DNA from 4 places in the Mesorhizobium sp. 43Arga genome. Region 3 is predicted to be linked to each of the others. Evidence: predicted binding sites of a transcription regulator. Region 3 holds the regulator's gene; each other region holds the start of a gene.
The links. The regulator PhoB, encoded in region 3, activates phosphate uptake and scavenging genes when phosphate is short. The targets are predictions, from matches to a motif close to TGTCATNNANCTGTCAT.
Positions count from the first base shown of each region.

Region 1: the regulator PhoB is predicted to act here: its motif matches at 2,050-2,066, upstream of phnC (phosphonate ABC transporter ATP-binding protein).
Region 2: the regulator PhoB is predicted to act here: its motif matches at 5,658-5,674, upstream of ACWGS8_RS30110 (PhoX family protein).
Region 4: the regulator PhoB is predicted to act here: its motif matches at 3,105-3,121, upstream of ACWGS8_RS24185 (ceramide glucosyltransferase).

Region 1 is NZ_JBSKBO010000001.1:707,960-715,594, forward strand. It holds gene phnE (phosphonate ABC transporter, permease protein PhnE) at 1-58, opposite strand, end outside; gene phnD (phosphonate ABC transporter substrate-binding protein) at 115-1,023, opposite strand; gene phnC (phosphonate ABC transporter ATP-binding protein) at 1,114-1,971, opposite strand; gene ACWGS8_RS03520 (DUF1868 domain-containing protein) at 2,096-2,806, opposite strand; gene ACWGS8_RS03525 (DapH/DapD/GlmU-related protein) at 2,925-3,539, opposite strand; gene phnL (phosphonate C-P lyase system protein PhnL) at 3,536-4,243, opposite strand; gene phnK (phosphonate C-P lyase system protein PhnK) at 4,312-5,088, opposite strand; gene ACWGS8_RS03540 (alpha-D-ribose 1-methylphosphonate 5-phosphate C-P-lyase PhnJ) at 5,085-5,978, opposite strand; gene fosX (FosX/FosE/FosI family fosfomycin resistance hydrolase) at 5,975-6,394, opposite strand; gene ACWGS8_RS03550 (carbon-phosphorus lyase complex subunit PhnI) at 6,391-7,503, opposite strand; gene phnH (phosphonate C-P lyase system protein PhnH) at 7,505-7,635, opposite strand, start outside.
Region 2 is NZ_JBSKBO010000011.1:185,052-192,686, reverse strand. It holds gene ACWGS8_RS30145 (SulP family inorganic anion transporter) at 1-571, opposite strand, end outside; gene ACWGS8_RS30140 (helix-turn-helix domain-containing protein) at 638-916, opposite strand; gene ACWGS8_RS30135 (phosphatase PAP2 family protein) at 1,212-1,916, opposite strand; gene ACWGS8_RS30130 (hypothetical protein) at 1,945-2,283, opposite strand; gene ACWGS8_RS30125 (sensor histidine kinase) at 2,453-3,844, shown strand; gene ACWGS8_RS30120 (response regulator) at 3,841-4,503, shown strand; gene ACWGS8_RS30115 (hypothetical protein) at 4,770-5,465, opposite strand; gene ACWGS8_RS30110 (PhoX family protein) at 5,740-7,635, shown strand, end outside.
Region 3 is NZ_JBSKBO010000001.1:407,796-415,430, reverse strand. It holds gene ACWGS8_RS02035 (ROK family protein) at 251-1,501, shown strand; gene phoB (phosphate regulon transcriptional regulator PhoB) at 1,514-2,203, opposite strand; gene phoU (phosphate signaling complex protein PhoU) at 2,223-2,930, opposite strand; gene pstB (phosphate ABC transporter ATP-binding protein PstB) at 2,956-3,759, opposite strand; gene pstA (phosphate ABC transporter permease PstA) at 3,756-4,607, opposite strand; gene pstC (phosphate ABC transporter permease subunit PstC) at 4,611-5,594, opposite strand; gene pstS (phosphate ABC transporter substrate-binding protein PstS) at 5,662-6,717, opposite strand; gene ACWGS8_RS02000 (PAS domain-containing protein) at 7,251-7,635, opposite strand, start outside.
Region 4 is NZ_JBSKBO010000007.1:253,559-261,193, reverse strand. It holds gene ACWGS8_RS24195 (2'-deoxycytidine 5'-triphosphate deaminase) at 1-356, opposite strand, end outside; SAM riboswitch at 495-572, shown strand; gene ACWGS8_RS24190 (O-succinylhomoserine sulfhydrylase) at 628-1,818, shown strand; gene ACWGS8_RS24185 (ceramide glucosyltransferase) at 1,852-3,003, opposite strand; gene apaG (Co2+/Mg2+ efflux protein ApaG) at 3,225-3,617, shown strand; gene ACWGS8_RS24175 (Hsp33 family molecular chaperone) at 3,655-4,689, opposite strand; gene argF (ornithine carbamoyltransferase) at 4,856-5,767, opposite strand; gene ACWGS8_RS24165 (acetylornithine transaminase) at 5,784-6,983, opposite strand; gene ACWGS8_RS24160 (GcrA family cell cycle regulator) at 7,342-7,635, shown strand, end outside.

The DNA of each region.
Region 1 (7,635 bases), 300 kb from region 3:
TCGGGTGGGGGGCGCCAGACGAGGCTGTCAATGAGGGGGCTGTCACGGAAAGGGTCATGATCGGAGATGCAAAAAGGGCGGCGCTTTTGAGCACCGCCCTTTCCGATTTCGCCGTTAGCCGCCGATGGCTGCCTTACGGGCTTCGACGATGACTTTGTAGAAGTCCGGCTTCACCGGAACGTAGCCGGTGAAATCGCCGCCTTCGACGCCCTCGAAGCAGGCCTTGTCCTTCTTCGGGAGCTCGGTGAAGAAGGCGGCGAGCTTAGCGGTCATCCCGTCGCCGAGCGCGGTGCGCACGACCAGCGGGCCGTTCGGGATCAGACCCGAGCGCCAGACTTCGACGAAGTCGTTGGGGTCGACAGCGCCCTTGGCGACTTCCTTGTGGAAGGTGCCGGAGGTGTAGCCGTTCTTGAAGTCGCCGATGCCGGAAGAGTCGTCGACCGCGACATCGACCTTGCCATCGCGCACGGCCAGGACGTTGTTCTCATGGCCGCCATTGAACTGGGTCGAGGCGAAGAAGCTCTCGTTCGACTGGCCGGTGGTCTTCGGAATCTGGGTCAGCGGGATCAGGTAGCCGGAGGTCGAATCCGGGTCGGCATAGCCGAGCTTCTTGCCCTTGGCCGACTTGATGTCGGTGATGCCCGAGGTCTTCAGAGCCAGGCCGATCGAATAATAGCCGGTGGAACCGTCGGTCTGCTTGGTGGTGAGGAACGGGGTCACCGCCTTGGGATCCTTGAGATAGACGCTGGCGTAGCCGGAAGCGCCGAGTTCGGCGAAGTCGAGCGTGCCGCCGAGCAGGCCCTGGATGACGCCGTCATAATCGGCAGCGGGGAACAGCGACACCTTCTCGAAGCCGAATTCGGCCTTCAGATGGTCGGCCAGGCACTGATAGTTGCGCAGCCGGTCGGTTTCGTTTTCTCCGCCCAGAATGCCGACGCGGAATTCCTTCATGTCGGCTGCGTGGGCCATGCTGGTCGCCATGGCGAGGACCGAAACGGCGCTGAAAACCATCTTCCTGAACATTTGATGTCTCTCCTGTAAGTTCCGGCCCCGCGCCGGCAGCGTTCTTGATCTTGACAAGTGCCCTTGACGCGGGCGGACGATCCAGTGCGCTCAGTAACCCGGGAATGCGGGTTCGAGCGGTCCGGCGGATGCGGCAATCTTCTGCTTGAAGGCAACGCTGGTGGAGGTGATGGCCTCCGATATCTCTGCACCACTGCTGTCGGCGCCATAGACGAGGCGCACGGCCTCACGGTTGAGTTCTTCGGGCGGGCCGTCGAAGACGACCTTGCCGGCGGCCATGCCGATGATGCGGTTGCAATAGGCGCGCGCTGTGTCGAGCGTATGCAGATTGGTGACGACGGTGATGCCCTCGCGCAGATTGATGTCCTGCAGCGAATCCATCACCACCTTGGCGTTGAGCGGGTCGAGCGAGGCGATCGGCTCGTCGGCGAGGATCACTTTGGGCTGCTGCATCATGGCACGGGCGATAGCGACACGCTGCTGCTGTCCACCAGACAAGGTGCCGGCCGGCTGAAGCGCGGTGCGGGCTATGTCGAGCCGCTCGAGCGCGGCGACTGCCTCGGCGCATTCGGCGCGCGAGAACATGCCGAGAAGGTTGGATAGGGTCGAACGGTGGTTCAACTTGCCAAGCAGGACGTTGGTCAGCACGTCGAGGCGAGGCACCAGGTTGAACTGCTGGAAGATCATGGCGCAATCGCGCTGCCAGCGCCGCAGCGGCGAGCCGCGCAACTGGGAGACCTCGGCGCCGTCAAAAAAAATCGACCCCTGGCTGGGGTCGACAAGACGGTTGATCATGCGAAGAAGGGTCGATTTGCCAGCGCCCGAACGGCCGATGACGCCAACCATCTGGCCCTGCGGGATCGAGATGTTGACGTCGCTGACGGCGGTGTTCTTACCAAATCGTCGGCTGACACCGCGGATTTCGAGCGTGGCAGAGCTTGCTGACATGAGCAGGTTCCAGTCCGGACCTTATTGATCGTCAGGCATTCGCCTAGCGCAGCCACATGAACCTGCCGTGTCGCCAGCATGTCAGTTTTGTTACGCTCCACAGGCGCGACCGTTACCTTGGCAATCAGCCGAGCACCAGCAATTCCTCGAAATGCTTCATGTCGCGGAAAGCACAGAAGGCTGGCGCCTTGATCTCGATCACCGGAGCCTGCCTTGCGAAGAGAGCCAGGCAATCGTCGAACAGCGCCTGCCACGCTGCCGCACGGTCGTCGGCAAGACGCTGGATCTGATAGGCGAAGGTGATGTGGAAGACATAAGCGTCATGATCGGGGTGCCGGTAGCCGAACGGCACCGCCAGGGCATCGCGCCATCGACGCATGATCCGCACGTCCTCGTCGGTCGCGCCGGCCACGGTGAGGCCGGTCGGCACGACCTCGACCACCTTGATGTTGAACGGGCCGAAGCCCTCGAAGCCCTTCAGGCGCTCCAGATAGAGGCGGGTCATGGCGTCGATGCTGGTGTCGAGCGGCGCGTCCTGCGGCCAGAAGGGCAAGCGACGGCGATATTCGATGATGCCCTGGAACAGCGTCATATGCAGGCTGGAGACAGGCGTGAAGGCCAGACGGTCGGCATCGGGCATGGCGAGCATCCGCTCGCGGACCTCCAGAACCACCGCTTCGGAGGGTGAGCCGCTGACGAGATGGCTGACGATCGTGTTGCCGGGCTCAGTCAGGAACTTGCCCGAGGTGTCGTAGCGGGTGCCGAGATGCGCCGGCGGGATCGGATTGGAGCCGGCAAAGAATCCGGAAAGCGAGGGTCTGACGGTGTCAAGCATGGCAATCTCCTTGGGGGAGATGGCGTCCTGTCCGAGTCCTGTGTCAGGGATATGAACAGGCTCCCTTATGACGATGATGTGAGGAAAACCGGTTCCCAATTTTCCTGGAATTGCTCTATCACTCGTATTTCTCCAGGAACGCTTCGGCAGAAAGTTCACGAAAATCCTCAAGCGACGCGCGCAGCCTGGCATGATCCCAGTCCCACCAGGCGAGCGCCTGGTAGCGCTCGGCGGTGCGGCGGTCGAAGCGCTCGCGGATCGGCTTGGCCGGCACTCCGGCGACGATGGTGTAAGGCGCGACATCCTTCGAGACGACGGCGCCGGCGCCAACCGCCGCGCCATTGCCGACAGTGACACCGGGCAGGACGGTCGAGCCATGGCCGAGCCAGGTGTCGTGACCGATGGTGACGCGCTTGGCGCGGCGCTGGGCGAAGAATTCGCTCTCGTGCTCGGCGTCGTCCCAATAGTCCGAGGCGCGGTAGGTGAAATGATGCAGCGTCGGTCGCCAGGTCGGGTGGTTGGTGGCATTGAGGCGCACGCTCGCCGCGATGTTGGCGAACTTGCCGATCGTCGCGCACCAGACAGCGCAATCCTGCATCATGTAGGAATAGTCGCCGAGTTCGCTCTCCGAAACCCGGCTGCGGTCGGCGATCTCGGTCCAGCGGCCGAGGGTCGAATTGTGCACCTCGGCCGTCGGGTGAACCAGCGGCGTCTCCGACAATTTCCTGGTCATGCCGCGAGTTTTCCTGGAGCAAAAGCGGTGACGTCGATGATGCGGTCGGCTACCGCCTCGCGCACGTCATGATCGTGGAAGATGCCGAGCAGGGCGACACCCGCCGCCTTCTTGGCGGCGATGAGTTCGATCACCACGTCGCGGTTGGTGGCGTCGAGCGAGGCGGTTGGCTCGTCGAGCAGCAGGACAGGGTGCTCGGTGATGAAGCCGCGCGCGATGTTGACGCGCTGCTGCTCGCCGCCGGAGAAGGTCGCCGGCGGCAGCGCCCAGAGTTTTTCCGGCAGGTTGAGCTGCGCCAGCAGGGCGCGTGCCTTGCCTCTGGCCGCCTCGCGTTCCCCGCCGCGCTCGACCAGCGGCTCGGCGACGACGTCGAGCGCCGAGACACGGGGCACGGTGCGCAGGAACTGGCTGACATAGCCTATCGTTTGCCGGCGAACGGAAAGCACGGTGCGCGGGCTGGCGTTGGCAAGATCGATCAGTCCGTCCTCGTGGCTGACGATGATCTGGCCCTCGTCGACGGCATAGTTGCCGTAAAGCATCTTCAGGATCGAGCTCTTGCCGGCGCCCGACGGGCCGCCGAGCACGGTGCATTCGCCCGCCTTGATCGAGAACGAGACACCGGCGACGACAGGCAGCTTGATGCCATCGCGCAGATGCATGGTAAAGCTCTTGGCGACGTCGGAAACAACGAGCGGGGTCGGCATGATCAGTGTCCTTTTTTTGCCGCATGGTCCGGTCCGAAAACCGGTTTCCCCTTTTCGGGATCATGCGGCTACACCTGCAAAATGGAAGAAACGAGAAGCTGCGTGTAGGGGGCGCGCGGGTCGTCGAGCACGCGGTCGGTGAGGCCGCTTTCGACGACGCGGCCGTCCTTCATCACCATCATGCGCTGCGACAGCAGGCGCGCCACGGCGAGATCGTGGGTGACGACGATGGCCGCGAGGCCGAGATCGGTGACCAGCCCGCGCAACAGGTCGAGCAGGCGTGCCTGCACCGAGACGTCGAGGCCGCCGGTCGGCTCGTCCATGAACACCAGCCGTGGTCCGGTGACGAGGTTGCGGGCGATCTGCAGGCGCTGGCGCATGCCGCCCGAAAAGGCGCGCGGCTCGTCGTCGATGCGGTCCTGCTCGATCTCGACGCGCGACAGCCAGTCGACGGCCGTGGCGCGGATCTTGCCGTAGTGACGGTCGCCGACCGCCATCAGCCGTTCGCCGACATTGGCGCCGGCCGACACCGTCATGCGCAGGCCGTCGGCCGGGTTCTGGTGGACAAAGCCCCAGTCGGTGCGCATCAGGAAGCGGCGCTCGGCCTCGCTCATGCGGTAGAGCTCGCGGAACTGGCCGTCGCGCATGCGGTAGCTGGCGGTGCCGGAAGACGGCAAGAGCCGCGTCGACAGGCAGTTGAGCAGCGTCGTCTTGCCGGAACCGGATTCGCCGACGACCGCCAGGACTTCGCCCGGCCACAGGTCGAAGGAGACGTTGTCGCAGCCGACGCGCGAACCGTAGAATTTGGAGAGCGCCGAGACGCGCAGCAGCGGTTCGTCGGTCATTGCGCCGGCTCCATTTTTTCAAGATGGGTTTCTTGAGCAAGATGGCCGCGATGGCCCTCTTCACGCCGCTTCTCGCAATGGTCGGTGTCGGAGCAGACGAACATGTGGCCGCCATGGTCGTCGAGAATGACCTCGTCGAGATAGACGTTCTCGGCCGCGCACAGCGCGCAGGGCTGGTCGAAAGTCTGCACCTCGAACGGATGATCCTCGAAATCGAGGCTGACGACATCGGTGAAGGGCGGCACCGCGTAGATGCGCTTTTCACGGCCGGCGCCGAACAGCTGCAGCGCCGGCGAGCGGTGCATCTTGGGATTGTCGAATTTCGGCGTTGGCGAGGGGTCCATCACATAGCGGCCCTCGACCTTGACCGGATAGGCATAGGTGGTGGCGATGCGGCCGTGCTTGGCGATGTCCTCATAGAGCTTCACATGCATGAGGCCATACTCCTCCAGCGCATGCATCTTGCGCGTTTCGGTCTCGCGCGGCTCGAGAAAGCGCAGCGGCTCGGGGATCGGCACCTGATAGACCAGCACCTGGCCTGCCGTCAGCGGATGCTCGGGGATGCGGTGGCGGGTCTGGATGATGGTGGCGCTGGCCGTATCGGTGGTGACAGCGACATTGGCGACCTTCTTGAAGAAGGCGCGGATCGACACCGCATTGGTGGTGTCGTCGGCACCCTGGTCGATGACCTTCAGCACGTCGTCGGGGCCGATGATCGAGGCGGTGACCTGGACGCCGCCGGTGCCCCAGCCATAGGGCATCGGCATTTCGCGCGAGGCGAAGGGCACCTGATAGCCTGGAATGGCGATGCCCTTGAGGATCGCACGGCGGATCATCCGCTTGGTCTGTTCGTCGAGATAGGCGAAGTTGTAGGTGGCGATGTCGGTCATGATGCGACCTCAAGTCCTTTGGCGTAGCACGTCAGCCGCTCATTGAGCGTCCCGGTGTGCAGTTCGAACATGTGATTGTCGTCGTCGTAGAAATAGATCGAGCGGCCTTCGCCCTCGACGCGCGGACGTGGCGGGCGCATGTCGAGGCCTAGCCTGCCGACGCGCTCGGCGTAGCGGTCGAAATCGGCGTCATCGATCTTGAAGGCGATGTGGTTGTAGCTGCGTTCGGACAGCTTCTCGCCTTGCATGATGGCGATCCAGATGTCGCCGATCAGGAAGAATTTTTCGCGCGACAGCGAGAACTGCTTGGCATCGCTGGCATAGACCTCGCGGGCGTCGAAAATTCCGGTCAGGATTTCAGTCATCCGGTCGAGATCCCTGACGATGAAAGTCATGTGGGAGAGGCCCTCGATCATTCCGCGGCCTCCCGCTTCTCTTCCACCTTGGCCGGGTTCTCCCGGGCCTCGTACTCGGCGCGCATGCGGCGCACGAGGTCGAGCTCGGCCTGGAAGTCGACATAATGCGGCAGCTTCAGATGCTCGACGAAACCGGTCGCCTGGACATTGTCGGAATGCGAGATGACGAACTCTTCGTCCTGGGCGGCGGCGACAATGTCCTCGCCGAGCTCGGAGGCGCGCAGCGCCCGGTCGCAGAGCGCCATGGCCATCGCCTTGCGCTCGCTCTGGCCGAAGACCAGGCCGTAGCCGCGGGTGAATTGCGGCGGCGCCTTGGCCGAGCCCTTGAACTGGTTGACCATCTGGCATTCGGTGACCCGCACAGTGCCGAGCGGGGCTGCGAAGGGCAGTTCGGGAACATCGAGTTCCAGCTCGACCTCGCCGATGCGGATTTCGCCGACAAAGGGATGGTTGCGGGCGTAGCCACGCTGGGTGGAATAGCCGAGCGCCAGGAGAAAACCCTCGTCGCCGCGCGACAACGCCTGCAGGCGGATGTCGCGCGCCATCGGGAATTCCAGCGGCTCGCGGGTGATGTCGCCGGGGACGTGGTCCTGCGGCATCTCGCCATCCGGTTCGATCAGGCCTTCTCGGGCGAGGATCGCCGAGACGCGCGGCATGGCCTGCGCTTCCGTCTCGCGCCGCAAGGGTGCGGCGACATCGGAGCCAGCGGCAAGTTCGGGGTCGAGGAGCCGGTGCGTGTAGTCGAAGGTCGGGCCGAGCAGCTGACCGCCGGGCAGGTCCTTGTAGGTTGCCGAGACGCGCCGCTCGACCAGCATGGCGCCGGTGTCGATCGGCTTGCTGTAGCCGAAGCGCGGCAGCGTCGTGCGATAGGCGCGCACCAGGAAGATTGCCTCGATCATGTCGCCGCGCGCCTGGACGATGGCGAGTGCGGCGAGCTCCCGGTCATAGAGCGAGCCTTCGCTCATCACCCGGTCGACGCCGAGCGCCAGCTGCTCGACGATCTGGTCGAGGCGCAGTGCCGGTACCGAACGGTCGCCGCGCCGGCGATCGGCGAGCAGGCTGTGGGCGTTACGAATAGCGGCTTCGCCGCCCTTTACCGCGACATACATCTTACGCCTCCATCGTCTTGATGCGCGTCGTGCGCGGCAGGCAGGCTATGCCTTCAGCGGTGGCGAGGATGATGTCGACGCCGCGCGGAAAGCGCTTGTTGTTCTGCTTCCACTGCTCGATGAAATGACGCG
Region 2 (7,635 bases), on a different contig from region 3:
GTCCGGGCTCCTTACCCGGCAAAGTCAGGCCGAACAGTTCGACGATCTGGCCGGAGAAGATGATGACGGCAATGCCGGCGGTGAAGCCGACGGTGACCGGATAGGGAATGAATTTGATGTAGGTGCCGAGCCTGAGATAGCCGATGGCAAGCAGGAACACGCCGGCCATCATCGTCGCCAGAAGCAGGCCGTCGACACCGACGCGCGCCACCGTCGCCGCCACCAGCACGATAAAGGCGCCGGCCGGGCCACCGATCTGGAAGCGGCTGCCGCCGAACGCCGAGATGATGAAGCCGCCGACGATGGAGGTATAAAGACCGCGCTCCGGGGTGACGCCGGAGGCGATCGCGATCGCCATCGACAGCGGCAGCGCGACGATGGCGACGGTCAGCCCGGCCATGACGTCGGCCTTGAACTGCGGCAGGTGGTAGCCTTCGCGCCAGACCGTCACCAGCTTGGGCGTGAACAATTCGGAAAATGTCGGCTTTGCCGACCCTTGGGCCAACCCTTGGGCCGACCCATGGGCCGACTTGCGGGTCGATTGGTGCACTGCCTGCCGTGTCTGATCCATGAACTGCCTTCCGCACATGAAGGCGGCGGGATCGTCGGCAGGAGTGTCGGCGGTCGCCGTCGCGACTTATGCCGGCTCAGCCCTGGGATCGGGCGGCACGGCGGGTTTGAGGCGCACGCCCCTGCCGCCGCGCTCGCTGGCCTGGTTCTCGCCGATCAACTCCACCCCGGCCTCGTCGAGCGCCTGGATGACCTTCATCAGCGTATCGACCACGCCCCGGACCACGCCATCGCTCGCTTCCATGCGCTGGATGGTCGGAAGCGAAACGCCTGCGCGCTCGGCGAGCGTCTTCTGGTCGATGCCGGCCAAAGCCCTTGCGGCACGCATCTGCGCGGCAGTGATCATCGGCCGGACCCCATGTCTGAGTCTGCAGGAATAACGTATAATACCATTGTCATGATGTTTCAAGCATCAGTATGAATGTCTGAGGCGTAAGCTCCTTCACCTGATTGTCCATTTTTTCCGATACGTCCCGAGGATTGCAGGCTAGGGTGTCGTCCATCCGGGCGGGGGTAATGCAGTTGAATATTTTGAAGACCTTGATGACATCGGCATGCCTGCTGTCGATGGTTCTGGCGCTGGCAGGCTGTGGTGGACACCTGATCAACAGATTGATCTGAGCGCAAGCCCGAGAGCGCAGTCAGGCGCCATCGTCGCTCACCACCTTGCCGCGCTGCAACAGCCGCGCCACCAGCCAGCACAGCATCGCCCAGGCGAAGCCCGCGCACCAGCCGGCCAGCACATCCGACGGCCAGTGGACGCCGAGATAGATGCGGCTGACGCCGACCAGCACCGTGGTCAGCACGGCCAGCGACAAGACGTAGATCTTCGTCGCCCTGCCGTGCAGGAAGCGCGCCGCGAGCGAACCGAGCGTGAGATAGGTCACCGCCGACAGCATGGCGTGGCCGCTCGGGAAGGAAAGCGAGGTCACGCTGACCAGATGCGAAACGAGCTCGGGCCGCGGCCGGTCGACGCCGACCTTCAGCAGGCTCGACAGCACCTGGCCGCCGGCCACGGCGACGAAGATGAGAAGTGCCGTCCCCGGCCGGCGGATCAACAGCAAATAGAGGATCGTTGCCGTCGTGATCAGCACCAGCACGCTGGCGCTGCCGAGGCTGGTGATGTCGCGCATCGCCCCTTCCAGCCACGATGGGCCGATCGGGATTCCCGGTTGGCCAACCTGGCGGAAGGCAAGCAGGATTTCGGTGTCGAAGGCATGCGGCGCGGTTGCCCGCGCCACCTCCGTCAGCTCGACGAAGCCCCACAGGCCGCCGGCGATGATCAGACCGGCCAGCAACACCGGGAATTCGATGCGGTTGAGCAGGGTGCTTGCGGTGTCTTTCATCGGGCCGGTGTCGCAATCTTCATCTCGATCAACGCCCCTGTAGATAGGGCCCGAGCGTGATCAGCGCCACGGCGGCGATCGCCAGCACGATGCCGGTGGCCTGCAGCGCGTTGACGCGCTCGCCGAAGAATACCAGCGCCACGACGTTGACCGAGACCAGCTGGATGACCGCCGAGAGGCTGAACGACACCGACATGCCGAATTCGCGGATCAGCCGCAGCATGATCAGATTGCCCAGCGAATAGAGCGCGAGCGTCAACAGGATCTTGCCCAGGCTCGGCGCCAGTCCCCATTGCTTGGCGGCGGTTGCCGCCAAAAGGAAGATCACCGTCGAAAAGCCAAGCTGCAGCAGTCCCGAAAAACTCACCGTCCCATCCCCCTCGAAGCGGCTGCCGCCGCATGTGCCGCGGACCTTGTTTCCGAAGCGCATCGAGACGTCAAGCGACCTCGTTCCAACGAGGGTCTTGGCAACGGCAAGACTGAGGCTCAATGTGCGATATCGCCCAGCTGTTCGATGGAAGGGCGGTCAGGGGCTCATGATTCGTATTCTGCAGAATTTGGCGCGGCGCTGGAGCGAGCTTTCGCTTGCCCTGCAATTCCTCGTTGCCGGCGGCTTTGGCCTCCTGGCCGTCATGCTGGTGGTGGGCGCCTGGGTGACGTCGCAGATCCGCGACGGCGTCATCCGCAATTCGGCCGCCACGACGGCGCTCTATGTCGACAGCGTGATCGCGCCGCTGCTGCCAGACCTGCGCAAGAGCGAGAAGCTAAGCGACTCCGTCAAGCAGGCGCTGGACGAGACGCTCGGCCAGGGCGCGCTCGGCAAGCGCCTGGTCTCGTTCAGGCTCTGGCGCCGCGACGGCACCGTGCTCTATGCCAAGGACGCGACCTTGATCGGCCGCCGCTTCGATCTGACCGACGATCTGCGGTCCGCCTTCCAGGGCAACGTCACCGCGCAATTCGATACGTTCGACGGAGACGAAGTCAATGAGCAGGCCGTTGGCGTGCCGTTGCTGGAGATCTACAATCCCGTGCGCGAACCCTGGTCCGGCGAGGTGGTGGCCGTCACCGAATTCTTCGAGGTCGCCACTGATTTCAAAGCCACGCTGGCCTCTGCCCTGCGGTCGAGCTGGCTGATCGTGGCCGGCACCACCCTGACAGCCTTTCTGCTCCTGTCGAGCATCGTGCTGCGCGCCAGCCGCACCATCGACGATCAGCGCGGGGCGCTGCGCCGCCAGGTGTCGGAGCTGCAGGGCCTGGTGACGCAAAACAGCGCCTTGCGGCAGCGTGTGCAGCGGGCATCCCGCCGCGCCACCGCGCTCAACGAACGATATTTGCGCCGGATCGGCGCCGACCTGCATGACGGACCGGCACAACTCGTGGCCCTGGCGGCGCTGCGCATGGACAGCCCGATATTCTCCGGCGACGGCCATTGGGGCGAGAACCGCTCGACCGAAGTCGCGATGATCCGCAAGACGCTGGAGGATGCGATGCGCGAAATACGCGGCATCTGCACCGGTCTCGTCCTGCCGCAGGTGGAAACGGCCGCGGCAACGGACATATTGCGGCTGGCCGTCGACGAACATGAGCGCCGGACGGGAACGTCGGTGACGCTCACACTGCCCAGGCATTTGCCTGAACTTGGCCCTTCCGAGAAGATCAGCATCTATCGTTTCGTGCAGGAAGGGCTGAACAACGCCTATCGCCACGGGCGGGCCAAGGATCAGGCGGTGCGGGCCGGGATGAAGAATGGCAGGCTTTTTGTCGAAGTGTCGGATAGCGGGCCTGGTTTCGATCCGGCGCGGGTCGACGGGTTGGGGCTCGCTGGCCTCAGGGAGCGGGTGGAAAGCATTGGCGGCCAGTTCGAGACCTTGACCGGAGCGCAAGGCACGCGATTGGTGATCAGTCTTTCGGTCGAGGAGCAAGCATGATTGGCACTATCCGTATCGCTATTGTCGACGATCATCCGCTGTTTCGCGAAGGCGTGACGCGCAGCCTGTCGGAAATCGGAGGTTTCGAGATCGTCGGCGAAGGCGCGACAGCGCAAGATGCCGAACGCATCGCCTCGACGGTGCAGCCTGACATATTGCTGCTCGACATCTCGATGCCGGGTGGCGGCCTGTCGGCGGTCGCAAGCATCCTTGCCGACCATCCAGCCCAGAGGATCGTCATGCTGACCGTTTCGGAGACCAATGCCGATGTAACCACGGCGCTGAATGCCGGCGTGCAGGGCTATATCCTCAAGGGCGTCGGATCGCGCGCGCTTGCTGAAATCCTGCGCAATGTGGCGGCCGGCGAGAGCTATCTTTCGCCGGCGCTGTCGGCGCGGCTGCTTTCCGATCTCCAGTCCCCCCAATCTGCCAACGGCGTGGCGGACCGGCTGCGGCAACTGACCGAACGGCAAACGGAAATCCTGCGGCTGGTGGCGGAAGGGCTCAGCAACAAGGAGGTTGCCTTGCGCCTGGAGCTGCAGGAGAAGACGGTCAAGCACCACATGACCGGGGTGCTGTCGAAACTCAATGTGCGAAACCGCACGGAGGCGGCTCTCATGATGCGCGAGTTTCGCGACCGGGACAGAAACCGCGCCTAGAGCAATTCCAGGAAAAGTGTGGAACGGTTTTCCGTCCGGAATTGCGTCAAAACGAAAGGCTAGAGCAGGTCGCCGTTTCTGTGAAACGGTGAACTGCTCTAGGGCAATTCCAGGAACAGTGTGAACGGTTTTCCCGGGAAAAGCGCATAGCGCTTTCCCTTGGGAAGACCATTGCGGACCCGCGCGAGGGCCGGACAAAGAAGGTCACCTCCGCCGGGGGCGGCGGAGGTGACATGTGAAACTGGCCGTTACCCTGTTGACCAGTTTCACATGGCCTTTAGACGGCTGACGTCTGCCGGTGTGGCGCGGCGATCGATGATCGTGCGACCCAGCGCATCCTTCATCTTGAAACGGCCGTTCTCGATCTTTTCGGTGATGCCGTCGGGGTGTGTCACGGTAATCTTGTTGTCGCTTACGTCGACCTTGTCACCGGTCGTGACGTTGACATGGCTGACGCCTTTGTCGGTCTGACCCTTGCCCGACCCCGAGGATTCACCACCGCCTTCCGTACCGGAATTGCCGCCGTTTCCATTTCCGTTGCTGCTGCCGTTGCTGCCGCCGCTGTTCCCACCGTTGCCGCCACTGCTGTTGCCACCGTTGCCGCTGTCGCTGTTTCCGCCGTTGCCGCCGCCGCTGTTCCCACCGTTGCCGCCGCTGCTGTTGCCACCGTTGCCGCCGCCGCTGTTTCCGCCGTTGCCGCCGCTGCTGTTACCGCCCTTGCCGCCGCCGTTGCCGCCACCATTACCGCCGCTATTGCCGCCACCGTTGCCGCCGCCGTTGCCGCCACCATTACCACCGCCGTTTCCGCCACCATTGCCGCCCTTGGCAGCCTGTGCCGATGCGGCGTCGATTCCGGAAGCGGATCCGTGCAGGGAAATTCGATAGGGAATGATGGTCAGTGCCAGAGCAGCCGCCGAAACGAGCGTCAGCCGGCGACACCGGGCCGTGATCGATCCGTGCATCCTGATCTCCGTCGATTGAGCCGGCGCGCCCACCCCAACGTTGCAACCAGCAACATCGCCGAAAGACGTATTGGCCGGAAGCGACCTCCGACCGTTGCGTTTGTCCTCCAGGACTTTTGCCAGCGCAAGATTGGACCAAAGTCCGATGTCATGGTGACAGACGCCTCGCGCGGAGTGGCGGAGCCGGTATGATGTCACGAAAATGTGATCGGCCTGACTTAAGGGGGGTCGAACAGGCAACAAGCACCAGCCACACCAAAGCCAGAGGCCCTCCGTGACCGAACATCGCTCCCCCGACGCCCGATTCCGCACCAGTCTGCTCGAGCAAAACGAAGGACCCGCCATCAACCCCACCGACAACCGCACCATGGGCGAGATCATCGCCGCGCGGTTCTCGCGCCGGGGATTCCTGAAGGGATCGCTCGCCGTCTCGGCGATCGCCGCGACGGTCGGCCCGCTGGCCATGATCGCCGCCGACGACGCCCGCGCCGCGGAAGGCTCGGCCTTCAAATTCGACGAGCTCGAGGCCGGCATCGACGACAAGCACCATGTCGCGCCGGGCTATGATGCCGACGTGCTGTTGCGCTGGGGCGATCCGCTGTTTGCCGATTCGCCGGAGTTCGACCCGACGAAACAGTCGGCTGAGGCGCAGGCCAGGCAGTTCGGCTACAACAACGACTATGTCGGCTACATCGCGATCGACGGCTCGGCCGAGCATGGCCTTTTGGTCGTCAACCACGAATACACCAACCCGCATCTGATGTTCCCGGGCATCGTTTCGATCGTCGAGAAGGACGGGAAGAAGAAGGCCGAGGTCGCGCCTCTCTCGAAGGAGCAGGTCGATGTCGAGATGGCGGCGCATGGCGGCACCATCGTCGAGATCCGCAAGGTGTCAGGCAAATGGCAAGTGGTGCGCGACGGCAAGCTCAACCGCCGCATCACCTCGACCACCGAAATGGCGCTGTCAGGCCCGGTCGCCGGCAATGACCGCGTCAAGACCAATGCCGACCCTTCCGGCACCAAGGTGTTCGGCACTTTCAACAATTGCGCCGGCGGCGTCACGCCGTGGGGCACCTATGTGATGGCCGAGGAGAACATCCACGGCTATTTCTCCGGCGAATTGCCGGAAGGCCACAGGGAAGCCGCCAACTACAAGCGGCTCGGCATTCCGGAAGGCGCCTATGAATGGGGCGCGCATTACGACCGCTTCAACCTCGCCAGGGAGCCGAACGAGCCCAATCGTTTTGGCTGGATCGTCGAGGTCGACGTCAACGATCCGAATTCGACGCCGAGGAAGCGCACCGCCATGGGCCGCTTCAAGCATGAGGGCGCCGAATCGATCGTCGCCAAGGACGGCCGCGTCGTCTTCTATCTCGGCGACGACGAGCGCTTCGACTATGTCTACAAATTCGTCGCCAAGGGCGCGTTCAACGCCAACGACCATGGCGCCAACAAGGACCTGCTCGACGAGGGCACGCTGCATGTTGCCAAATTCGCCGAGGACGGCACGGTCGACTGGCTGCCGATCGTCTTCGGCCAAGGGCCGCTGACGGCGGAAAACGGCTTTGGCAGCCAGGCCGACGTGCTGATCGAGACGCGGCGCGCCGCCGACCTGCTCGGCGCCACCAAGATGGACCGGCCCGAGGACATTCAGCCCAATGGTGTCAACGGCAAGGTCTATGTCATGCTGACCAACAATTCGAAGCGCAAGGCCGACCAGGTCGATGCCGCCAATCCGCGCGCCGAAAATGCCTTTGGCCACATCATCGAGATCACCGAGACCGACGGCGATTTCACCGCCGCCAAAGGCAAATGGGAAGTGCTTTTGCAATGCGGCGATCCGTCGGTTGCCGATGTCGGCGCCACCTTCTCGACGGCGACGACGGCCCATGGCTGGTTCGGCATGCCCGACAATTGCGCGGTCGATTCGGCCGGGCGCCTGTGGGTCGCCACCGACGGCCAGGGCCCGAAAGCCACCGGCCGCACCGACGGCCTGTGGGCGGTCGACACGGAGGGGGCGGCGCGGGCGACCTCAAAACTGTTCTTCCGCGTGCCGATCGGCGCGGAAATGTGCGGCCCGCTGTTCGCGCCCGACGACCAGACCGCCTTCGTCGCGGTCCAGCATCCGGGCGATGGCGGCGAGGATTGGGAAGGTTTCGGCCGGCCGTCC
Region 3 (7,635 bases):
GGCGCGACCAAACTGGCCCGAAGGCCGGCACAAAGGCTCTATTTTTTCGAGCCTCGAAAAAACACTGATCCAACACCGGAACGCTGTCAACAACGATTCTGAGGGATTTTGATGTCCTTCTGATTTTTTTTCGAGCCTCGGAATAAATAAATGACAGGACTGGCCGCTTCTGCCAGTATTTGATCGTGTCGCCGGCAGCGTTCGAGGGAGGACCGGAAGAACCGCGGCGATCGGGAGGATGTGAAAAAGCATGTCGGTCGGAATCCGCCACGACGATCTGCGCCGGCGCAACCGCGCCATGGTGATTGCGGCCGTGCGCCGGGCCGGCCGGCCCTCGCGCACCGAGATCGCCGCGACCACCGGCCTCAGCCATTCGACCATATCGGCCATTTCCTCCGACCTGATCGGCGAAGGCATCCTGGCCGAGGGCAGGCCCAGCGAGGCCGGCGCGCTGAAGCGCGGCAGGCCGCAGGTCGGCCTCGGCCTCAACCCCGAGGCCGCGACTGTGATGACCGTGGTGCTGTCGCTGAATTTCCTGTCGGTCGCCGTCATCGACTATGCCGGCCAGGTGATATCGGAAGAACAGCGCCGGTTGGACACGTTGACCATGTCGCGCGAGGCGCTGATCGGCGAATGCGTGGCCATCGTAAGGCGGCGTCTCGAGGATCCCGACATCGATGTGCGCAGCGTCGCCCGTATCGCGCTGGCGATCCAGGGCATCACCGACACCAAGGCCCGGGCAATGCTCTGGTCGCCGATCACCCCGCAGACCGACATCGCCTTCGCCGACATACTCGAAGCCGAGTTCGGCATCCCCGCCACCATGGAAAACGACTGCAATATGATGGCGGTGGCGCTGCGCTGGCGCGATCCCGAGCGCTATCGCGACGACTTCATCGCCATCCTGCTTTCGCACGGTATCGGCATGGGGCTGGTGCTGAAGGGCGAGCTGTTCACCGGCACCCATTCCTCGGGCGGCGAGTTCGGCCATATGATCCATCGGCCCGGCGGCGCGCTCTGCCGCTGCGGGCGGCGTGGCTGCGTCGAGGCCTATGCCGGCAACTATGCCATCTGGCGCAACGCCAGGCAGCTCAGCGAGGACACCGAGCCGGTTGCCGATGTCAGCGACGCGCAGATGCGGGCGCTCGCCGCGACGGCACGCGAACGCGACGGGCCTGAGCGCGAAGCCTATCGCAAGGCCGGGGAGGCACTCGGCTACGGCCTCGGCAGCCTGTTTGCGCTGATCGATCCCGCGCCCGTGGCCATGGTCGGCGTCAGCGCCGCCGCCTTCGACCTGATCGAGCCGGCGTTGCGCGAGGCCATTGCCCAGACCGCCGGCGGCCAGCATTCGGAGTCGATCTCCTTCGACACCGAGCCGAACGAACTGCCGCTGATCCGCGAAGGCTGCGCCATGCGCGCCCTGACCTTCGTCGACCAGGAGATTTTCGCGCCGGGCGTGCAAACGAAAGCAGGCCTTGCCGCGAAGAAAAACGTCGCCTGAGTCAGGTCGTGCTCAATCCTCGCGGATCGCGTAGCCCGCCCCACGAATGGTGCGGATGACGTCGGGCATGCGGCCATTGTTGACCGCCTTGCGCAGCCGGCCGACATGCACGTCCACGGTGCGCTCGTCGATATAGATCGTCTCGCCCCAGACATTGTCGAGCAGCTGGCTGCGTGAGAACACGCGGCCGGGATGCCGCATCATGAATTCGAGCAGGCGGAATTCGGTCGGCCCTAGCCGGATCTCGCTCTTCTTGCGATAGACCCGGTGCGATTCACGGTCGAGCACGATATCGCCGACCTTGAGCACGCTGGACAGCACTTCCGGCTTGGCGCGGCGCAGCAGCGCCTTGACGCGAGCCATGAATTCCGGCGTCGAGAACGGCTTGACCAGATAGTCGTCGGCGCCGGTGGAGAGCCCACGTACCCGGTCGCTTTCTTCGCCCCGCGCGGTCAGCATGATGATCGGCAGCCGCTCGGTCTCGGGCCGCATTCGTAGGCGCCGGCAGAGCTCGATGCCGGACACCGCCGGCACCATCCAGTCGAGCACCAGGAGATCGGGCACGTTCTCCTGCAGGCGGATTTCGGCTTCGTCGCCGCGAGTCACCACCTCGACCTGATAACCCTCCGATTCCAGATTGTAGCGGAGGAGCACACCCAGCGGCTCCTCGTCCTCCACCACCATGATGCGTGGTGCGATCATCGATTGGTTACCCCTGAGCTCAGGCCACCGGCGCCGACATCGCCGTCTCGTCCTGTTTTGGACGGTTGGCGGGCAGTTGCGTGCCGGTCAGGACATAGTACGCATTCTCGGCGATGTTGGTCACGTGGTCGCCGATGCGTTCGAGATTCTTGGCGCAGAACAACAGATGCGTACAGGCCGTGATGTTGCGCGGATCTTCCATCATATAGGTCAGCAGTTCGCGGAAGACGGAGGTGTATTTGACGTCGATCCGCTCGTCGTCGGCACGCAGCTTCGCCAGGGCCGCGGCATCACGCGCCGCATACTCCTCGATCACCCCCTGCACCTGGATCAGCACCAGCTGGGCCATGGCGTCGATGGAATGCGACAGGTCGCGCGGCGTGGCGCTGAGGCCGACAGTGCCGACCCGCTTGGCGATGTTCTTGGCAAGGTCGCCAATGCGTTCAAGGTCGCCGGCCATGCGGATCGAGCCTACGACATGGCGCAGGTCGTCGGCCATCGGCTGGCGCTTGGCGATCAGCGTGATGGCGCGGTCGTCGAGTTCGCGCTGGCGCGCATCCATGATGGCATCGTCGGAGACGACGCGCTGAGCGAGAGCATTGTCGGAGTTCAGAAGCGCCTTGGTGGCGCCGCCGACCATCGAACCGGCAAGGTCGCCCATGTCGCTGATCAGCCTGCTGATCTGTCCGAGATCCTCGTCGAAGGCTGCGACTGTGTGTTCGGCCATGATCCTGGTCCTCGTATGCGTGCGATCAGCCGAAGCGGCCAGTGATGTAGTCTTGCGTGCGCTTCTCGCGAGGCGACGTGAAAATCTTTTCGGTGCGGTCGAATTCGACCAGTTCGCCCAGATACATGAAGGCCGTCTGCTTCGAGACGCGCGCCGCCTGCTGCATGTTGTGGGTGACGATGACGATCGTGTAGTCGGCCTGCAGCTCGTCGATCAGTTCCTCGATCTTGGCGGTCGACAGCGGATCGAGCGCCGAGGCCGGCTCGTCGAGCAGGATGACCTCCGGCTTCACCGCCACGGTGCGGGCGATGCACAGCCGCTGCTGCTGGCCGCCCGACAGGCTGAGGCCGCTGGCATTGAGCTTGTCCTTGACCTCGGTCCACAGTGCTGCGCGCTTCAGCGCCTGCTCGACACGGCCGTCCATCTCGGCCTTGCTGATCTTCTCGTAGAGCCTGACGCCGAAAGCGATGTTTTCGTAGATCGACATCGGGAATGGCGTCGGCTTCTGGAACACCATGCCGATCTTGGTGCGCAGCAGGTTGAGGTCCTGCGAACGGTCGAGAACGTTCTGGCCGTCGAGCAGCACCTGGCCCTCGGCGGTCTGTTTGGGATAGAGCTCGTAGATGCGGTTGAAGACGCGCAGCAGCGTCGACTTTCCGCAACCCGACGGGCCGATGAAGGCGGTGACGCTGCGCTCGGGCAGCGACAGCGTGATATCCTTCAGCGCCTTCGACTGGCCGTAGTAGAAGTTGAGGTTCTTGACCTCGATCTTGGCCTTGGTCACCGCCTCGGCGGCGATCGTCATGTCTGGAGACAACATCTGGCTCATTTGTCCTCTCTGCGTCCGGTCAGGCTGCGCGCAAAGATGCTGAGCGCGAGAACCGTCAATGTGATGATGAGTGCGCCGGTCCAGGCCAGCTGCTGCCATTCCTCATAGGGACTGAGAGCGAACTGGAAGATGGTGACAGGCAGGCTGGCCATCGGCGCGTTGAGATTGCTCGACCAGAACTGGTTGTTCAGCGCCGTGAAAAGAAGCGGTGCCGTTTCGCCGGAAATACGGGCGATGGCCAGCAATATGCCGGTCACGATACCCGAAAGCGCGGCGCGATAGGCCACCGAGCGGATGACCACCCAGCGCGGCGCGCCGATTGCGGTGCCGGCTTCGCGCAAGGCATTCGGCACCAGATTGAGCATGTCCTCGGTGGTGCGCACGACGACGGGGATGACCAGGATGGCAAGTGCCACGGCACCGGCGATCGCTGAGAAATGCCCCATCGGCCGCACCATCAGCTCATAGACGAACAGGCCGATGATGATCGACGGCGCCGACAGCAAGATGTCGTTGATGAAACGTACTACGGTGGTGAGCTTCGAGAAGCGGCCATATTCGGCCATGTAGGTGCCGGCCAGCACGCCGATCGGCGTGCCGACGATGATGCCGATGATGGTCATCACAATGCTGCCGTAGATGGCGTTGAGCAGGCCGCCGGCGTCGCCGGGTGGCGGCGTCATTTCGGTGAAGACCGAGAGCGAGACGCCCGACAGGCCCTTGTAGAGCAGGGCGCCAAGGATCAGCGCCAGCCAGGCAAGGCCGATGCCGGCGGCGATGACGCACAGCGTCATCATCACGCCGTTCCTACGCTTGCGGCTCTGGTGAAGCGATGCGGCTGTCGACATCGGTCAGGCTCCCGTGCGGGCATCGATGCGCATCAGCATGTAGCGGGCGATGGCAAGGATCAGGAAGGTGATAACGAACAGGATCAGGCCGAGCGCGACCAGCGAGGACGTGTAGAGATCGCCAACGGCTTCGGTGAATTCGTTGGCGATGGTCGCCGAGATGGTCGTTGCCGGCGCAAACAGCGACGTCGAGATGCGGTGCGCGTTGCCGATGACGAAGGTGACCGCCATCGTTTCACCGAGCGCGCGACCGAGAGCGAGCATGACGCCGCCCATGATGCCGATGCGGGTGTAGGGAATGACGACGCGGCGCGTGACCTCCCAGGTCGTGCAGCCGATGCCGTAGGCCGATTCCTTCAGCACCGACGGCACCGTATCGAAGACGTCCTTGGTGATCGAGGTGATGAAGGGCAGGATCATGATCGCCAGGATCATCGCCGAGGTCAGCAGGCCGATGCCGTAGGGAGGGCCGGCGAACAGGCCGTTGAGGCCCGGAACGCCGTGGAACATGCTGATGATGAGGGGCTGCACCGTCGTCTGCAGGAAGGGCGCCAGCACGAACAGGCCCCAGATGCCGTAGATGATCGAAGGGATGCCGGCCAGCAATTCAACCGCCATGCCTATCGGGCGCCGCAGCGGGCGCGGGCAAAGTTCGGTGAGGAAGATGGCGATGCCGATGCCGAGCGGCACGGCAATCAGGATGGCGATGGCCGAGGTGATGATGGTGCCGTAAATCGGCGCCAGGGCACCGAACTTCTCCGTCACCGGGTTCCAGCTTTCGCTGGTCAGGAAGGAAAAGCCGAAGGTCGACAGGGCTTGCCAGGAACCGGCTACCAGCGAGATCGCTACGCCACCGAGCAGGACCAGCACCAATATGGCAGCGGCGCGGGTCAGTCCGTGGAAGATCGAATCGGTCAGCGCGAACCGTCGAACGGTGGCGTCGCGCGAACCTCTGACGGCTGGCAAGGCTTCCTGGACAGCGCTCATGTCAAGCTCGGCTCTTTCAGTTGATGAGAAAAGGAGCGCCGCGGGTGCGGCGCTCCTTCGCAGGATGTTACTCGCCGGCGTAGACGGGCTTGCCGCCAGCCTGGATGTCGGCCTTCCACGAAGCCTTGATCAGGTCGACGACGCTGTCGGGGATCGAGACGTAGTCAAGCGCCTTGGCGGTTTCCTTGCCGTCCTTGTAGGCCCAGGCGAAGAACTTCAGGGCTTCGCCGGTGGCAGCGGCATCATCCGGAGCCTTGTGGATCAGGACCCAGGTCGAGGCAGCGATCGGCCAGGTGGTGTCACCGGGCTCGTTGGTGATGATGACGTTGAAGTTCTTGGCAGTCTTGAAGTCGGCATTCGAAGCGGCAGCGCCGAAGGATTCGAGCGACGGCTCGACGACCTTGCCGGCTGCATTCAGCATCTTGGAGTAGGACAGGTTGTTCTGCTTGGCATAGGCGTATTCGACGTAGCCGATGCCGCCATCCGTCTGCTTGACGGTGTTGGCAACGCCTTCGCTGCCCTTGGCGCCGACGCCCGTCGGCCATTCGACGGCGGTGTCCGAACCGACCTTGTCCTTCCAGTCGGGCGAAAGCTTCACCAGATAGTTGGTGAAGTTGAAGGTGGTGCCCGAGCCGTCCGAACGATGCACGACGGCGATCGCGGTCGAAGGCAGGGTGAGGCCGGGGTTCAGGGCCTTGATCGCGGCATCGTCCCAGGTGGTGATGGCGCCGAGATAGATCTGGGCGAGCGTCTTGCCATCGAGGACGAGTTCGCCCGGCTTGACGCCGGTGAGGTTGACGATCGGCACGATGCCGCCCATCACCATCGGGAACTGCACGAGGCCGTTCTTTTCCAGATCGGCATCGGACATCGGCTTGTCTGTGGCGCCGAAGGTCACGGTCTTGGCGATGACCTGCTTGATGCCGCCGCCCGAACCGATCGACTGGTAGTTGAGGCCGACGCCGGTGTCCTTCTTGTAGGTGTCGGCCCACTTGGCGAACACCGGATAGATGAAGGTGGAGCCAGCGCCGGAAAGGTCAGCTGCGATGGCTGCGGAAAGGGTGAAGGTAGACGCTGTAGCCATTGCGATCGCAACGGCCGCCGAGCGGATGAAATGTCTCATGTGGCCTGCTCCTGTTCGGAAGATGGTCTCTCGGCGCCATTCCTAACCAGCGCCCGCTGAGGCCAATAGACTTCGATTATTACAGTCGCATGACAGTTTCGTGTCAGCCCGGTAACGCGTCGCCGGCGTTGGAAAAGGCGGTGGCGTCGGGTGGCCGTGGCCTGACCCGAGTTTCACCCCGGAATCAGGGGCTTGAGCCATCCGCGGGCTGGAGCCGCCGCCGGATTTCGACGGGGCTTTCTCGGATGAAGAAAATCCGGACGGGAGCGCGTTGCTCAAGGCCAGAGCGTGTCGTGGCCGGGCCATCGCCAAAAACAGGTCCGTTGGGGTAGGTTGACGCTGTTTCTTGCCGGCGGTCGCTGCTCCCGCCCGTAACTGCAAGGGCGGAATTCGATTTTGCCATTGTCCCGGCTCGGCGCCGCCTTTGGTATGGTGCGATCGCACCATAGGCATTGCACGCAGGGGTAGCGGCATGATCCGCGATTGATTCCCTCGGCTTGCCCCTTCGGGCCCTGGAATCGGGCGCAGCGCAGCTATCCCGCGTTACGCTGGAGCTGGCGGCCGGCGCCGACCCAGCGCTCGACTTTCTCCAGCAGGGCCCTGGGGCTGATCGGCTTGGGCAGATAGTCGTCCATGCCCGCCTCCAGGCAGCGTTCGCGGTCGCCTTTGAGCGCATGCGCGGTCACGCCGACGATCGGCACATGCGTGCCGGTTTCCTGCTCCAGCTGGCGGATCGCGGCGGTCGCCTCGAGCCCGCTCATTTCCGGCATCGAAACATCCATCAGGATCATGCACGGATTGAGCTTGCCGAAAGCCTCGAGCGCCTTGCGGCCGTTGCCGACGATCTCGAAACCGTAGCCTGTCTCGCCAAGGATCTGGGTGAAGACCATCTGGTTCACCTCATTGTCCTCGGCCACC
Region 4 (7,635 bases), on a different contig from region 3:
ACACGGGTGAAGATGTCGAGCCGCCCGGTCGAACTCTTCGGATTGGCCGAAGCGGACACAGCTGGGGGCAGCGCAAGGCTTTCCAGCAGCGGCACGATGTAAACACAGCCCGTTTCCAGCACCGCGCCGTCGGCGAGGCTGAACTCATGCAGCTTCAGCCGATCGAGTTTGTCGGCGACCCGATGATCCGGACCCGGCAGGAAGGACGCCCGCACCCGCCAGGCCCTGTCGCCGAGCCTGAGATCGAGGCTGGCTGGCTGGATCTGGTCGGCGTCGAGCGCGCGCGGCGACTTCAGCGCGCCGGACTGGAACAGCGCCGAGATGTCCTGATCGGGAAGAATGCCTGTCTGCCGCAAGGCTCCGCTCCTAGGCCAGACGAATTTCCTGCCAACAGATTCTCGCCGCAAAACATCGAACAGTCTTGCGGAACCTGCCTGGTACAAACCTCTTAATGAAGCCGGCAATTGACGCAAGCGTGGTACGGGTCTAAAGGGTCGTTATCCCGTGGTGATTTGGCCGGTCGGCTTGCAGCCACGTTAAACAAGTCGCTAAAGGACCGTTGGCCGCGAGGCCGTATGGACCGGTTGCGACTTTCGCGGCCGGTTTTTTTGTGTCTGGAACAAAGCTATGAGCAGCAAGAAGCGCAACTGGAAGCCTCAGACAGCCCTCGTGCATGGCGGAACCCTGCGTTCCGGCTTCGGCGAGACCTCCGAGGCGATGTACCTGACCCAGGGCTATGTCTATCAAACGGCGCAAGCCGCCGAAGCCCGCTTCAAGGGCGAGGAACCCGGCTTCATCTATTCGCGTTACGCCAATCCGACCGTCGACATGTTCGAAAAGCGCATGTGCGCGCTGGAAGGCGCCGAGGACGCACGCGCCACGGCATCGGGCATGGCGGCAGTGACGGCGGCCCTTCTTTGCAGCGTCAAGGCCGGTGACCACATCGTGGCGGCGCGCGCGCTGTTCGGCTCCTGCCGCTGGGTGGTCGAGACGCTGGCGCCGCGCTACGGCATCGAGGCGACGCTGGTCGACGGCACCGACATCGCCAACTGGGAAAAGGCGGCGAGGCTCAACACAAAACTGTTCTTCCTGGAAAGCCCAACCAACCCGACGCTGGAAGTGGTCGACATCGCCGCCGTGGCCGCGCTCGCCAACTCGATCGGCGCGCGGCTTGTCGTCGACAATGTCTTCGCCACGCCTCTCCAGCAGAAGCCGTTGCAGCTCGGCGCGCATATCGTCGTCTATTCGGCGACCAAGCACATCGATGGCCAGGGCCGCTGTCTTGGCGGCGTGATCCTTTCGGACAAGAAGTGGATCGACGAGAATTTGCATGATTATTTCCGTCACACAGGCCCCAGCCTGTCGCCCTTCAACGCCTGGACGCTGCTGAAGGGTCTGGAGACGCTGCCGGTGCGCGTGCGCCAGCAGACGGAGAGCGCCGGCAAGATCGCGGATTTCCTGGCCGAGCAGCCGCAGATCGCCCGCGTCATCTATCCCGGCCGCGCCGACCATCCGCAGGCCGAGATCGTCAAGAGGCAGATGTCGGGGGGCTCGACGCTGATCTGCCTCGACGTCAAGGGCGGCAAGCAGGCGGCCTTTGCCTTGCAGAACGCGCTCGACATCGTGCTGATCTCCAACAATCTCGGTGACGCCAAAAGCCTGATCACCCATCCGGCGACGACGACGCACAAGAATCTGAGCGACGAGGCGCGCACCGAACTCGGCATTGGGCCGGGAACGCTCAGGCTGTCGGTCGGCCTGGAGGACACCGACGACCTTCTGGAAGATATCGCTCAGGCGCTGAAGGCCGCCAAATAGGGAGTCGTCGAGGCAGCGTCGTCGGCGCCGCGATCAGGCGCGCGACGGCGTTTCTTCCAGTTCGGCCGCCTTGGTGCCGATGGTCATGGCATTGCCGCGCCAGTCGACGGCGCCGCCGAGCCAGCCGCGCGCCCACATGGCGGGAAGCATCAAGTCCCGCGCAATCATCGCCGCGACCATGCGCGGCGACAGGGGCCAGCCCTTGGACCAGGCCAGGGCACATTCCGGAAGGTAGAAAGCCGCCAGGACGGCGATTGCCGTCAGCGGCAGGCTGAAGCCGGCGCTTGCCGCCGCAACCAGCGCAAGCGCCAGCGGCACCACCGCGCCAGTCAGGATTTCCGGCGCGAAGAACAGCGGGAAGGTGACGCGGCGCAGGCGCGCCCAGCGCGCCTGGCGTGACCAGATCGCGTCAAGCGTGCGCCGGCCAAGCGGCTGCTCGAAGGGTGCCGCGACAAGATTGACGCGCAGGCCAAGCCCATTGACCAGCTTGGTCGCGGCGGCGTCCTCGGCGATTTCACCGGCCAGCGCGCGGATGCCGCCATTGGTATCCAGCATCGGCTTGTTCCACAACATGCTCTTGCCCTGGGCAAAGCCAAGGCCGAGCGCCTCGCCGGCATACTGCCAGCGGGCCTGCAGCGTGTTGAGGAAGGCGCATTCGACCTCGGCCCAGAAGCCCTCCGCCCGCGAACCGATCGGCGTCGAGCAGACAAGGCCGGTATCCGGCCGCCACGCCGCCATCAGATGCTGGATGTAGTCTCTCGGCATCAGCACGTTGGAGTCGGCCAGGACGACCCAGTTGTGACACGCGGCTTCCCAGCCCTTGACGCAATTGTTGAGCTTGGGATTGGCGCTGACGCGGTCGTCGCCGATCAACAGCCGCGCCGGCGCTTTTGGAAAGCGGCCAATAGCAGCGCGGATCAACCTGACCACCGGGTCGTCGCCATGGGCAACACAGAAGATCAGCTCGTAGCGCGGCCAGTCGAGCGAGAAGGCGCGCTCCAGCGTCTCCTGCGTGAACGGCTCGACGCCGCGCGACGGTATGACGATCGATACTGGCGGCGATTTGCCGGCTGGCCGCGCGATCGTGGTGCGCCGTTTCAGCTGTGACGCGGCAAGCAGGATGCTGACGGCATTTGAAAGGATAAGAGCAATCGAAAGCGAAGCGGCTATGAGAGCGAGTTCCATCGAGATCTGGTCACTCCAGAAGCGACGGCCCGCATCGTGGCCGTTTTCAACAGTTCGACAGAGGGCCGAGTCGCCCGGTTCGTGCACACCACCATTGTCATGTGTCACTTAAATGACATTCTTTGCCGGCACCTGCGTTTCAAGACGAGGCGCGACAAGACGCCCACGTTGACCTGCCCGCCGGGAGCGCCGAAAGGTATCGGATTGTTTTGGAGCCGCTTATGTACCGCGCCGTCACGCGCAACATCGAAGTGCAGGTCAGGCCGTTCTACCTCGAGGATCGCTCGGATCCATCCGAGAACCGTTATGTCTGGGGCTATCAGATAACGATCGACAACCAGTCGGACGAATTCGTGCAGCTTCTGTCGCGCTACTGGCACATCACCGACGGCGCCGGCCGGGTCGAGGAAGTGCGCGGCCCGGGCGTCGTCGGCGACCAGCCCGAACTCAATCCCGGCGACAGCTATCAATACACGTCCGGCTGCCCGCTCTCGACGCCGTCAGGCATCATGGTCGGGCACTACACGATGCGCAACAAGCGCGGCGAGACCTTCGACATCGCCATCCCGGCATTTTCGCTGGATCTGCCGGGGACCAGGCGGACGGTGAATTAGCGTCCTTCTCCCCGTTTTACGGGGAGAAGGGATTGCCTCACTGAGCCGCCGCGAATTCCGCCGGGTCGAAGTCGTACTGCTTCGAGCAGAATTCGCAGGCGACGTGGATGCCGCCATCTTCGGTGCTGTCCTTGATCTCCTGCGCGGAGAAGCCCTCGAGGATGCCGCGGATCTTGTCCCTGGAGCATGAGCACTGGTCGGCGACGGGGACGCCGCCAAAGACGCGCACGCCATGCTCGTGGAACAGGCGATAGAGCAGCCGTTCAGCGCCGATCGTCGGGTCGATCAGTTCGGTCGGCTCGATCGTGCCGAGCAGCGCCAGCAATTCCTGCCAGGAATTGTCCGTGGGATCGTGGATCTCGTCGCGCGGATCGCCGTCGCCGCCGTGCAGGTCCGGAACGCGCATGCGCTCAGGCGACTGCGGCAGGAACTGCGCCAGGATGCCGCCGGCGCGCCACTGCTCGCGCGCGCCGCCGACGCTGGGCGTCAAAAGCTTGGCGACCGAGAGCCTGATATCCGTCGGGATCTGTTCTGACTGGCGGAAATAGGTGCGCGCCGCGTCTTCCAGGGTTTCGCCATCGAGCTGGACGATACCCTGATAGCGCTGCGTATGGGCGCCCTGGTCGATGGTCAGCGCCAGCACGCCGCTGCCGAGCAGCGTCTGCTGCGATGTCTCACCTGCCGCGACCAAAGCCTCGAGCCTGTCGGCATCGAAGCGCGCATAGGCGCGCAGCGCCGACGGCGTGCTGAAATCCGCCACCAGCATGTCGACCGGCCCATCGGTGCGGGTCTGCAGGATGAACTTGCCCTCGAATTTGAGCGAGGTGCCGAGCAGCACCGTCAGCACACAGGCTTCCGCCAGCAGGCGGGCGACCGGCTCGGGATAGTCGTGGCGGCTGAGAATGGCGTCGAGCATCGGCCCGAGCTGCACGGTACGGCCGCGCACGTCGAGCGGGCCGACCTCGAACGGCACGACATGGTCGTCGCCGGCATAGCCGAACTCGCCGAGTTTGGGGTGATGTTCAGTCACTTGATGCGTTTCCAACATGACAAAGCTCCAGGGCGCGGCCATGCCGCCCGCTGGGGTGCATGCGTCCAAACGCGCTTGATTTGCGTGATGCGGCGCAGATAGGCATCGCGCCCCCGCAGATCAAGCGCCCAGACCTTTCAAACCCCAAGCCACCTCAAGCCCCCAAGCCACCTCAAGCCCCCAGGACACGTCAAGCCCCCAAGACACCTCAAGCCCCAAGACACCAGGCAAGCACCGCTTTCTGGGCGTGGAGCCGGTTCTCGGCCTCGTCAAAGACCACCGAATGGGGTCCGTCGATAACCTCGTCGGTCACTTCCTCGCCGCGATGCGCCGGCAGGCAGTGCATGAACAGCGCATCCGGCTTGGCATGCGCCATCAGCTTGGCATTGACCTGGTAGGGCGAGAACACGTTGTGGCCGCGGGCGCGGTGCTCCTGACCCATCGACACCCAGCAATCGGTGACGACGCAGTCGGCCTGGTCGACGGCTTCCTCGGGCGAGCGGGTGAAATGCAGCTTGCCGCCATGCGCCTTGGACCAGTCGATATGCTTCTGCGCCGGCTCGCTGCCCTCGGGCACGGCGACGTTGAGGTTGAAGCGGAACCGCGCCGAGGCTTCAAGCAGCGAATGCAACACATTGTTGCCGTCGCCGGTCCAGGCGATGGTCTTGCCGGCCACCGGACCGCGATGCTCCTCGAAGGTCATGATGTCGGCCATCAGCTGGCACGGATGGGTGTCATCCGTCAGTCCATTGATCACCGGCACCGTGGCGTTCTCGGTCAATTCCAGCAGCCGCTCATGCGAGGTGGTGCGGATCATGATCGCGTCGACATAGCGTGACAGGACCTTGGCGGTGTCGGCAATGGTTTCGGAGCGGCCGAGCTGCATCTCGGTGCCGGTCAGCATGATGGTCTCGCCGCCAAGCTGGCGCATGCCGACGTCGAAGGAGACGCGCGTGCGCGTCGACGGCTTGTCGAAGATCATCGCCAGCACCTTGCCTTCGAGCGGCCTGGTGCGCTCGCCGGCCTTGAGGCGCGCCTTTCGCACCACCGCGTCGTCGAGCATGAAGCGCAGGTCGCCCTCGGAAACGGTGGAAAGATCGGTGAAATGGCGAACTGACATCAGCAATATTCCGGAATTACTTCGCGGCGGCCACGGCGATGGCATCCGCCAGGCCTTTGGCACCGGCACGGATGCGGTTGAGCGCTTCGTGGATCTCGGCGTCGGTGACGGTGAGCGGCGGCAGCAGGCGAATGACGTTGTCGCCTGCCGGAACCGCTAGCAAATGCTGGTCGCGCAGCGCCATGTGCACCTTGGTGTTGGGCATGGCGCATTTGAGGCCAAGCATGAGGCCGCTGCCCCGGATGTCTTCGATGACATCGGGAAACTCGTCGGCGATCGCCGCCAGGCCTTGCTTCATCAGCAATGCCTTGCGCTGGACGTCCTCGAGGAAGCCCTCTTCCAGCACCACGTCGAGCACGGCATTGCCGACCGCCATCGCCAGCGGATTGCCGCCGAAGGTGGTGCCGTGCACGCCAGCCGTCATGCCGACAGCTGCTTCATCGGTTGCGAGGCAAGCGCCCATCGGGAAGCCGCCGCCAATGCCCTTGGCGATCGCCATGATGTCGGGCGCAACACCTGACCATTCATGCGCGAACAGTTTTCCGGTGCGGCCGATGCCGCACTGGACCTCGTCATAGATCAACAACAGGCCGTGCTGGTCGCAAAGCTGCCGCAGCCGCTTCAGCGACTGTGTCGGGACCGGGCGGATACCACCCTCGCCCTGCACCGGTTCGATCAGGATCGCGGCGGTTTCCGGCGTGATCGCCTTCTCGGCGGCATCGATGTCGTCGAAGCCGACCTGGTCGAAGCCTTCGACCTTGGGACCGAAGCCTTCAAGGTATTTGTACTGGCCACCGGCCGCGATGGTGGCCAGCGTGCGGCCATGGAAGGCGCCTTCGAAGGTGATGACGCGGAAGCGCTGAGGATTGCCCTTGACGAAATGGTAGCGTCGCGCCGTCTTGATCGCGCATTCCAGGGCCTCGGCGCCGGAATTGGTGAAGAACACCTTGTCGGCGAAGGTGGCATCGACCAGGCGCTGGCCGAGCCGGCTCTGTCCGGGGATTTCATAGAGATTGGAGACGTGCCACAGCTTTGCCGCCTGCTCGGTCAGCGCCGCGACCAGATGCGGATGGCTGTGGCCGAGCGAATTGACCGCGATGCCGCCGGCGAAATCGAGATATCGCTCGCCCTTGTCGGTAACCAGCCAGGTGCCTTCCCCGTGGTCGAAAGCCAGGGGGGCGCGAGCAAAGGTCTCGTAAAGCGCCGAACCGCTCATTATATGCGTCTCCGGTACCGGAAAATCAAAAAAGCCGCCAAAGCGGCGGCCTTGTGCGGCTTATCGTGTTTTTCGGCCATGAAGTCAACGAAAACGTCGCGTAGTGGCACGCGGCAAGCCCCCTGACGCGACGCCGGCTCATCAGCGACCGGGCAAGTTGGGGAAAACCGAAAAAACCGATTCGTGTTGCCCTTGGGACTCTTGTCACCGAGTCAGCGCATAAGGTAATTGTAGTCGAGAAATAACTAGATTTCGTGCGGCGGACCTAATCACCAGATATATGTGGTGTCTGCCCCAGCAGTGGTGCTGGGTCGGGAATGGATTCTGATTGCCGCACGCTTAGCAGGAGCGCGGTCTCATGAACTGGACTGACGAGCGGGTCGAACTTCTCAGAAAATTGTGGTCGGAGGGTCTGAGCGCAAGCCAGATTGCTGCCCAGCTTGGAGGGGTGAGCCGAAATGCCGTCATCGGCAAGGTGCACCGTCTGAAGCTGTCGGGCCGCGGCCGCGCAACGGCGACGCCGGCACGCCAGAAGAAGACGACACAAGGCTCGACCGTTCAGAAATCGGTGGCGCGCGCCGCGAGCACGGCGCGTCACGTCACGACATCGATCGGCGCGACCGCCCTTCAGACGCAATTCGACGCCGAACCG